3 regions of the Paenibacillus sp. FSL H3-0321 genome follow, and region 2 is predicted to be linked to each of the others. Evidence: riboswitches for the same ligand, from Rfam matches in the RefSeq annotation. Region 2 holds a riboswitch; each other region holds the start of a gene.
What was found. A riboswitch is a leader RNA that binds a small molecule or an ion and turns the genes downstream of it on or off. The one in region 2 is predicted to bind thiamine pyrophosphate.
Positions count from the first base shown of each region.

Region 1: another riboswitch for thiamine pyrophosphate. It lies ahead of MHI45_RS33480 (ABC transporter ATP-binding protein); the one in region 2 lies ahead of MHI45_RS29635 (thiamine phosphate synthase).
Region 3: another riboswitch for thiamine pyrophosphate. It lies ahead of thiC (phosphomethylpyrimidine synthase ThiC); the one in region 2 lies ahead of MHI45_RS29635 (thiamine phosphate synthase).

Region 1 covers NZ_JBBODH010000001.1:7,571,697-7,574,970, reverse strand. Annotated here, with positions in the region: gene MHI45_RS33490 (amino acid ABC transporter permease) at 1-623, opposite strand, end outside; gene MHI45_RS33485 (amino acid ABC transporter substrate-binding protein) at 678-1,511, opposite strand; TPP riboswitch at 1,786-1,889, shown strand; gene MHI45_RS33480 (ABC transporter ATP-binding protein) at 2,041-2,805, shown strand; gene MHI45_RS33475 (ABC transporter permease) at 2,786-3,274, shown strand, end outside.
Region 2 covers NZ_JBBODH010000001.1:6,739,869-6,743,142, forward strand. Annotated here, with positions in the region: gene MHI45_RS29625 (NUDIX hydrolase) at 18-443, opposite strand; gene MHI45_RS29630 (SDR family oxidoreductase) at 700-1,569, shown strand; TPP riboswitch at 1,718-1,820, shown strand; gene MHI45_RS29635 (thiamine phosphate synthase) at 1,933-2,541, shown strand; gene thiS (sulfur carrier protein ThiS) at 2,593-2,796, shown strand; gene MHI45_RS29645 (thiazole synthase) at 3,095-3,274, shown strand, end outside.
Region 3 covers NZ_JBBODH010000001.1:3,303,012-3,306,285, forward strand. Annotated here, with positions in the region: gene thiC (phosphomethylpyrimidine synthase ThiC) at 1-1,664, opposite strand, end outside; TPP riboswitch at 1,769-1,875, opposite strand; gene MHI45_RS14470 (SDR family oxidoreductase) at 1,960-2,778, opposite strand; gene MHI45_RS14475 (PadR family transcriptional regulator) at 2,809-3,274, opposite strand, start outside.

The sequences.
Region 1 (3,274 bases), 830 kb from region 2:
AGCGCGGACAGTACGGAGCAGAACAGCAGGTAGAATAATGCAGCCTCACTATAGAGCAGCAGCGGTTCGTAGGTGGTCGCCGTGATCTGCTGCGCTGTTTTGAACATCTCAACGTACGTAATGCTTGCCGCCAGGGAGGTGTCCTTTACGAGACTGATAAAAGAGTTCGACAAGGGCGGAACCGATACACGCGCCGCCTGAGGCAGAATAATCCGCCGCAGTGCCTGCCCCCGGCTCATTCCGACGGAAAAGGCAGCTTCCCATTGGCCTTTATGTATGGACAGGATGGCTGCCCGGACAATTTCCGAAGAATAGGCTCCAACACTGAGTGTAAAACCGATTACAGCGGCAATAAAAGGATCCAGCACAATCCCTGCCGCCGGAAGTCCATAAAAGATAATAAAGAGCTGCACCAGCAGCGGTGTCCCGCGGATTACCCAGACGTAGAACCGGGCGATCAGCTTCGGGATTCTCCATGAGGAGAGACGGAACAGCGCGGTAAGAACAGCCAGCAGCAATCCAAGCGCAAAGGAAACAAGCGCCAGCGGAAGGGTATAAGCCACCCCCGCTTTAAACAGGGGCAGCAGTGAATCCATGAAAATCCCAATTTTCCGGTCATCCATCGTTCAGACATCCTTTTTGGACACTCGGCTGCATCTTCGCGCCAGCTCCATTTATTATTTGGACACATCCGCCCCAAAGTATTTCTCCGATATTTTCAGATAGGTTCCATCGCTCTTCATTTCAGCCAGTGCATCGCTGACGGCATTAACCAGCTCTTCGTTTCCTTTGAGGAAAACTGCCGCACTTTTCGATCCCTCGGCCGTTTCATCCACCTGTTTGATCTTTGCATCTGGTTTTTGCTTCTTTAAGTCGAGATAGGACAAGCCGTCATTTACGGTCGCATCAATCCGGCCCGAGGTCAGCAGGTCTATGGCCTGGTTGAAGCCATCCACAGCGACGATCTCTGCACCGTTCTCCCGGGCGATATCGGACAGGTTGCTGGTCAGCGATTGACCTGCCTTCTTACCTTTAAGATCCGCGAAGGCTGTAATATTCTGGTTATCCTCGCGCACGATCAGCGCGCCCTTGGAGACGATATACGGCTCAGAGAAATCATATTTCACCTTGCGTTCATCCGTGATCGAAACCTCGTTGAATATCGTATCAAAACGTTTGGCATCCATGCCGGCAAACAGGCCATCCCATTGGGTTTCTATAAATTCGGGTTCCACCCCCAGCCGTTTCGTAATCTCCTTCGCAATCTCCACATCAAAACCGGTAAGCTTGCCCTCTGCATCATGAAAAGTAAACGGAGCATATGTCCCCTCCGTACCAATACGCAGCTTGCCACTTGCTTTAACAGCTTCCAGTGAGTTCTGCCCGGCCGGAGCCGCCGCTTTTTCTGTGGGCGCAGCAGTAGCCGCAGGCGCTGTATTGTTATTATTGCCGCATGCCCCTGCCGGCAGCAGAGTTAGCAGCAGCAGGATAGTCAGACTAAGCTTCTTCATCACATGAACCCCTTTCAAAATCCCTCTATTTTTCACTGCATGGACACTTGCTTATCTTGCCCAAAAGCACCGCTGCTTCATCAAGTTTTTTGCATCTTTAGTCAGACCTCTACTTATGCCAGCCGAAACGGTACAGCTCCGGCAAAGAGGCGATTCCCGCCGGTATGCTCATACTGTTCACAACCGGACTGCAGCAATGTAAGCGACTGCTTCTCTTTACAAACTGCCGGGATATGGTATATTAATTAGCAATTGCAAATTCAATATTGACCTGTTTTTTCACTAGGGGAGTCGGCCGACTGAGACGGAGCTTTAAGCTCCGGACCCTTGGAACCTGATCTGGATCATACCAGCGGAGGGAAGTGGAGCAGAATTGTTCAGCGGAGCCGCATTAAGCTAACTGACTGTGACGTTCAGACCCATTTATTTCCTCCGGAAATGAATGGGTCTTTCTTGTGTTTGCTGTTGCCGCCGATCAGGCAAGTAACGTTAAACAAACTACGCCCCCAGGAGGTTTCCACATCCCAATATGCTCACTATAACCAACCTGGCTTATTCGTTTGCAGCGACTAGGAATCCGGTATTCTCCGGTCTTTCAATGACCGTCCGCCAAGGCGAATTCATTTCCGTTGTTGGAGCCAGCGGCTGCGGGAAAAGCACACTGTTCAAAATCATTGCCGGCCTGCTAGAGCCGTCCGGCGGTGAAATAACCGTACATGGACGCTCCTCTCCTTCGACACGCTCGCGGCTTGGACAGATCGCTTATATGCCGCAGCAGGACCTGCTGCTGCCTTGGAGGACCGTGCTGGACAATTGCCTGCTTCCATGGGAGCTTAAGCAGGACTCTAGCCGGCACGAGGTACTCGCCCGGATCCGCGGAATGCTGGACGGCTTTGGCCTTTCCGGCAAGGAAAATGCTTATCCGCAGGAGCTGTCCGGCGGGATGCGCCAGCGGGTCGCTCTGCTGCGCACACTAGCTGCAGGCAACGAACTGCTGCTGCTTGACGAGCCGTTTGGAGCGCTGGACGCGATCACCAAACGGGAGATGCACCGCTGGCTGCTGGAGCTGTGGGGCGGGCTGGATAAGTCCGTTCTGTTCATCACTCATGATCTTGAAGAAGCGCTGCTGCTCAGCGACCGGATTTATTTGATGACCGGCGGCTCTGACGGCGGGCTGCAGGAGCTAATCGTCACTTTGCCGAGACCCAGACATTACAAAATGAATTATGAACCGCAGTTTGTTGCCCTGCGGGAGGATTTGGAGAGTAGATTGCATGAGAGCTCTATGGTATAAGAAACAGCTGCGGACTTATGGCCCCTTTCTACTGCTTGTGGTGCTGCTTATTGCGGCATGGGAGCTCACAGCACAGCTGAACATGATCCCTTCATTTATTCTCCCGGCGCCAAGTGCAATTTGGACAGCGCTGATTGAAAAGCGGGGACTGCTGTTCGGAGAGCATTTGCCCGCCACGTTGCAGGAGTCACTGATCGGGTTTGCCCTCTCGGTTGTTTGCGGAACACTGCTGGGTACCGGCATGCATATGTTCGCTCCGCTCGCCAAAGCACTTTATCCCATGCTGATTATCAGCCAGACCATTCCGCTGATCGCGCTCTCACCTATTTTTATTATGTGGTTCGGCTATACCCTGTGGGGCAAGGTTGCTGTCGTCTTTCTGACTGCCTTTTTCCCGGTTGTGGTAGCCGTCTATGACGGCCTGCGGCAAAGCGGCAGCCTGTACAGAGACCTGCTCCTGACGCTTGGG
Region 2 (3,274 bases):
TCAGCGCAGACAACGGTTTACAGCAGTTCGTTCAGGGAGAAAACATGGCTTTTCTCAAATTCAGCGAGGATTCCCGCCGGAAGCAGGCGTTGAAGCTCGAGCCGGGTACACCATTTATAATCCGAATGCTCTTCGGACAGCTGTACTGCATGGTCTGTGCTCCGGCACAAATAGGTGATAATGACAAGCTGCCTTGCCGGATCGGTTAGAAACGAGGTTGCATACAGCAGATTGCCGACAGTAACCGCAAGTCCGGTCTCCTCGTAAATCTCCCTTTCCAGAGCCGCCTCCAGGTCTTCTCCGAATTCTATTTTCCCGCCCGCACATTCCCAGGTGCCCGCTCCGACAGAATCTCTTGCCGCACGCCGAACAAGCAGAATCCGGCCTCCATGTACAATAACTCCTTTGACAGCAACGATGATGCTGCGAGTGTGTTTGACCATATTGCGTGCTCTCCCCTCTGCGCAGAGTCTGCATAAATCTGCAACTCCATTTGCTGGATTAGTGCTTTCTCTCTAAAGTATATCGCCTTCCCCGGCAAAAACGACTGACATTTTAGTTTGACCGCGCCCAAGGTGTGGTAAGTAACATAACGTAAAGCAAATGAAGAGATGATCTGCAGGTGCATAAACCAGGCACCCTGAGCCAACCCTAAAACGATGAGTAACCAACAGGTACACAGCGAAAGGAGAATGGATCATGCCAGACAACACGCAAACCAAAAAAACACTACCTCCGCAGGTGCAGGACCGCCAGCCCGGAATTGAAAGTGAAATGAATCCGCTGCCGGAGTTCGAGACTTCAGCCTATAAGGCGGCGGGCAAGCTGCTGGGCAAGGCGGCTCTGATTACAGGAGGAGACAGCGGTATTGGCCGGGCGGTTGCCGTTCATTTTGCCAAGGAGGGTGCGGATGTCGTTATTTCCTACCTCAATGAGCATTCCGATGCCGAAGAGACTAAACGCCAGGTGGAGCAAGAGGGGCGGAAGTGCATTCTGATTGCCGGCGATATTGGCGTGGAGGCGTTCTGCCAGGATCTGATCAATAAGACGGTGGAAGGACTCGGCAAGCTGGACATCCTGATTAATAATGCGGCCGAGCAGCATCCGCAGGAGAAGATTGAGGATATTACCTCCGAGCAGCTGGAGCGGACGTTCCGCACGAATATTTTTTCGATGTTCTATTTGACCAAGGCAGCCATGCCTCACCTGAAAAAAGGGTCCACGATCATCAACACGACTTCGATCACAGCCTACCGGGGCAGCCCGCAGCTGCTGGACTATTCGTCCACCAAAGGTGCGATACTCAGCTTTACCCGTTCGCTGTCGATGAATCTGGCGGACAAAGGCATCCGGGTCAATGCCGTAGCGCCGGGACCGATTTGGACACCGCTTATTCCGTCGACCTTTGACGCGAAGAAAGTCAGTGAATTCGGCGGCACGCAGCCAATGAAACGCCCGGGACAACCGGAGGAGCTGGCTCCGGCCTATGTGTATCTGGCTTCCGATGATTCATCTTATGTAAGCGGACAGGTAATGCATGTGAATGGCGGCGAGGTCGTAAACGGCTAAACGCGGTTGCTGATTCCACTGCTATGAATAATTAGAGTCTGGAGCGGACCCTTGGGTTCCGCTCTTTTTGATGCAGGCCTCTTTTAAAGGATGGCTCTTCAAGGAATAATATGTTAGTATATGAAACGTTAAGCGTAATTGAATATGAATTTGTCACTAGGGGTGCCGCAAGGCTGAGACGAACATACCCGTTCGGACCCTTTGAACCTGATCTGGTTTATACCAGCGTAGGGAAGTGGAGAACGAATAACTGCAGCGGGGCTGAATGGCCCGGTATTCCTGTATATATTCCAGACTGCCTCCTTTACGGGGGCGGTCTTTTTTGTATTTGCCGGTAATGCAAAAGAACAGGAGAAGGTGAACGTGTTGAAAGAGATACATTTGATCTCGGATGGAAGGCAGAATCCGGCGCAGTTTGTTCAGCTGGCTGCGGCTGTGCAATTCATAGTGGATTATATCCATCTCCGGGAAAAGGCAATGTCTGCGCGGGAGCTCATAGCTCTAACGGAGCAGCTGATCATAGCGGGGGTTCCGCCTGCCAAGCTGGTGATCAACGACCGGATAGACGTTGCTCTGGCCGCAGGGGCGGGCGGGGTCCAGTTGGCTTGGCACAGCCTGCCGCCTGCCGTAGCGCGCAGCGTAGCACCGGACCTGCGATTGGGAAGGTCGGTGCATTCCCCGGAGGAGGCGGCTGAATCCGGCCGGCAGGGAGCGGACTTCTGCCTGTTCGGGCATGTGTTTCCCTCAGCCTGCAAGCCGGGGCAGCGGGAACGCGGATTGCAGCAGCTGGCTGAGGCTGTCCGCTGCAGCAGCATTCCGCTGATCGCCATAGGCGGAATTGAGCCGGGCAATGCCGGAAAGGTTCTGGCAACGGGTGCTTCCGGAATTGCCGTAATGTCCGGAATATGCAGTGCAGGAGATCCTGTGGCCGCCGCTACAGCCTACAGATCAGCAGTTCAGGCCGTACCTTAAGTCTGAAGCCATGAATAATGCTCCTGCACCAGTTAAAGGAGGTGAGCAAGCATGAATTTGATCGTGAATGGAAAAGGCGGGGCCTATGAAGAGAGCTGCCGGACTGTAGCTGATCTGCTAAGCCGGTCCGAGTGGACCGGGAGACTGGTTATCGTGGAGCTGAACGGTGAGATCGTCGGCAAGGACGTTTATGGAGATACGCTGCTGAGCGAAGGTGACCGCGTAGAGCTGGTCCACTTTGTCGGCGGGGGCTAAAGTGCCAGTGTGTGTTGCCGGATGCAAGAAGCAAGAAGCAAGAGGCAAATGGTATGAGGTGAGTGGTAAGTGGTAGGAAGCAAGAGGCAAGAGGCAAGAAGCAAGAGGTAAGAAGCAGGAAGCAGGAAGCAGGAAGCAGGAAGTAGGAAGCAAGGAGCAAGGGCAGGGGGGAAGATGTAGTAAGCAAGAGTTAAAGGCAAGACGTAAGACGTAAGACATAAGAGGTAAGATAAAAACTCGGCGTATCAGCAACAGAAGCTCCGCATTTTAGCGGGCCACTATCTCAGGAGGCGATTTTATGCAAGATTCTTTCGTTATCGGCGGAATCCCTTTATCCAGCAGGCTGTTTATCGGAACCGGGAAATACAGCCGCAATACCCTTATTCCCGAAGTGATTGCACGCTCGGGTTCTCAGGTCATTACGGTGGCTCTTCGCCGGGTTGATCCGGAGAGTGACGACAACATTGTTATGCATATT
Region 3 (3,274 bases), 3.4 Mb from region 2:
CGGATACCATGAGAAATGCGCATACTGCAGAACTTGGGTCCACACATAGAGCAGAAATGAGCCGTTTTGGCCCCTTCCGCCGGAAGAGTCTCATCATGATATTCCAGCGCCCGTTCCGGGTCGAGCGACAAATGGAACTGGTCCCGCCAACGGAACTCGAAGCGCGCTTTGGAGAGTGCGTTATCCCGATCCTGCGCCCCCTTGTGTCCTTTGGCCAAGTCGGCTGCATGGGCGGCAATTTTATAGGTGATGACGCCTTCCCGCACATCATTTTTGTTAGGCAATCCTAAATGCTCCTTCGGGGTAACATAACACAACATCGCCGTGCCGAACCAGCCGATCATCGCCGCTCCAATAGCCGAGGTGATATGATCATAGCCGGGTGCAATATCCGTAGTCAGCGGACCCAGTGTGTAAAAAGGAGCGCCATGGCAGAGCTCAAGCTGTTTATCCATATTCTCTTTGATCAGATGCATCGGTACATGGCCCGGGCCTTCCACCATCACCTGAACATCATGCTTCCAGGCAAGCGAGGTTAATTCCCCCAACGTCTCCAGCTCGGCAAACTGGGCTTCATCATTAGCATCGGCAATGGAGCCTGGCCGCAGCCCGTCACCTAAAGAGAACGCAACATCATAAGCCTTCATGATTTCACAAATATCCTCGAAATGTGTATAGAGAAAGTTCTCCTGATGATGGGCCAGGCACCAGGCCGCCATAATCGAACCCCCTCTGGAGACGATACCCGTCATTCTTTTGGCCGTTAATGGGATGTAACGCAGCAGTACCCCGGCGTGAATGGTGAAATAATCCACTCCTTGCTCCGCCTGCTCGATCAGAGTGTCCCGGTATACCTCCCAAGTTAAATCCTCGGCCTTGCCGTTTACTTTTTCCAAAGCCTGATAGATAGGCACTGTCCCGATAGGTACCGGAGAGTTGCGGATAATCCATTCACGGGTGGTGTGAATATTTTTGCCTGTCGACAGATCCATAATATTATCCGCTCCCCAGCGGGTAGCCCATCTCATCTTCTCTACTTCTTCATCAATGGAAGAGGACACCGCCGAATTCCCGATATTGGCATTGATCTTCACCAGGAAATTCCGCCCGATAATCATCGGTTCACTCTCAGGATGGTTAATATTCGCTGGAATGATCGCACGGCCGCTGGCTACTTCCTCTCTAACAAACTCAGGGGTTACATTTTCCCGGATTGCGATAAATTCCATCTCCGACGTAATCAGGCCTCTGCGCGCATAATGCAGCTGGCTGACATTGCCGCCTTCTCTGGCTCTCAAGGGCCGACGCTGCAATCCCGGAAACACCTCTGCCGCCGACTTCTCCGTGAGATTCCCGTTATCCTCCGGCTTGACCGTTCTTCCTTCGTAAGATTCGGCATCTCCCCGCTCCGCGATCCACTGAAGCCTGTGAGGCGTTAACCCCTTGCGGATATCGCTATAGGCTTCATCATTAGTATAAGGCCCGCTTGTATCATAGACATGGACAGGAGCATTCTCCGCTTCTCCGGCCGTACCCGAGGTTCGGCTTAATGTAATCTCGCGCATTGGAACTTGAATATCAGGCCGTGAGCCCTCCACATACACCTTGTGACTTCCCGGAAAAGCACACAGATCGACCTCATGTTTCTTCTCTTGATTCGGCATCTTGTTTCCTCCTTAAGGTTTAAATAAATAAGAGTGCGCGCAAAAAAGCCGCTCCACATGGAGCGGCTCAAATATCCATATAAGGCTAACGCCAACAATGAAATAAAGGTCCGACTCCACTTTCCTACGCTGGTATGATCCAGATCAGGTTCAAGGGTCCAGGAATGCATTTTTCCCGTCTCAGCCTATTCAGGCTCCCCTAGTGGTTTCTTATTTAGTTATGTTTAAGTTACAGAGAAATCCAGCAATTGTCAACGGTGCTCTTAATAGAGCTTTGGATAAACCTGTCCTCTTTTTATGAAAAATGCTGAGCTATATTACTTAGATACTCTTCCTCAACCGTATTTTTCTTCATACTTATGAGCATTTCCGCATCTTCTCCCACTACATAACGGAATTTGCTTGTACCGTCTGTGGCCGCTTGATAAATAGTGTCAGCTACAAGTTCTGGTGCCGAGGCATAGTCTGGAGCTTTTTCCATTTCCCCTAATTTACCCAGAAAGGCAGTAGTGAATGATTTATAATCCGTTAAGCCATCATTAAAAAAGAACTCCATCGATCTTCCGCCAAAGTCCGTGCTAATGGCTCCTGGTTCAATCAACTTTACTTTGATGTTTTGGGATGCTAATTCAAAAGATACGGATTCAGAAAAACCTTCTACCGCGAATTTAGTGGAGTGATACAGAGACATCGTAGGAAAGGTCACGATCCCTCCCATTGAAGAGATGTTGATTAGCAACCCTTCCTGATTAGATCTAAAATGAGGCAGCATGGCTTTAGTCATACTAATAAGACCAAAAACATTCACTTCAAATTGTCTGCGGATCTGCTCATCCGTAGCTACTTCTATAAGCCCCATTGACCCATATCCGGCATTATTCAGGAGAACGTCAATTTTACCAAACCGCTGAATAGCTTCAGCCAATGCAGATTGAATGGTATCTGTTTTCTCAACATCTAACCGCAACACCAATACATTGTCCAATGTAATGAATTCAGTTTCTTTTTCAGGTGCACGCATCGTGGCTACTACGTTCCATCCTCTTTCAGCAAAATGTTTTACAGTAGCTCTCCCAATGCCAGATGAAGCACCCGTGATGAATATTGTTTTCATTAAAATTCCTCCTAAAAGTATCTGAATTCGCTAAATGCTGCTCTTCTCTTCCTCTAACTGCTCCATGCTTAACAATCCCCCGGCAATGGTTGCAAGTTTAGCTTTATATTCTGCTATCCCAATCTGGATGCAAATGATCTGGGCCGGGTGCATTTCATCTTTATAATGTGAATACTGCTCTAATAACTGATCTAACTTTTTTTGTGATTCCTCTTGTACTTGCTTCAACCAGAAAATCACCTTGTCATACCCCACAAATCGGCCAAAATAAAGCCTCATCATAAAATCGGATTTCTTACTACTGTCTCCCTCTAGTGGCGCTAGTAAATAGTCGTTAAAACAATCTCGCCCTTTAGCCGTTATGTTATAAACATTCTTGTTTGGCTTACCTTTCTGGGGCACAATTTCCTTGGTTATTAATTCTTCCTTCTCCATTCGGGCAAGCGTAGGATAAATCGTGCCATAACTAGAGCTATAGAAATTAGACAACACATTC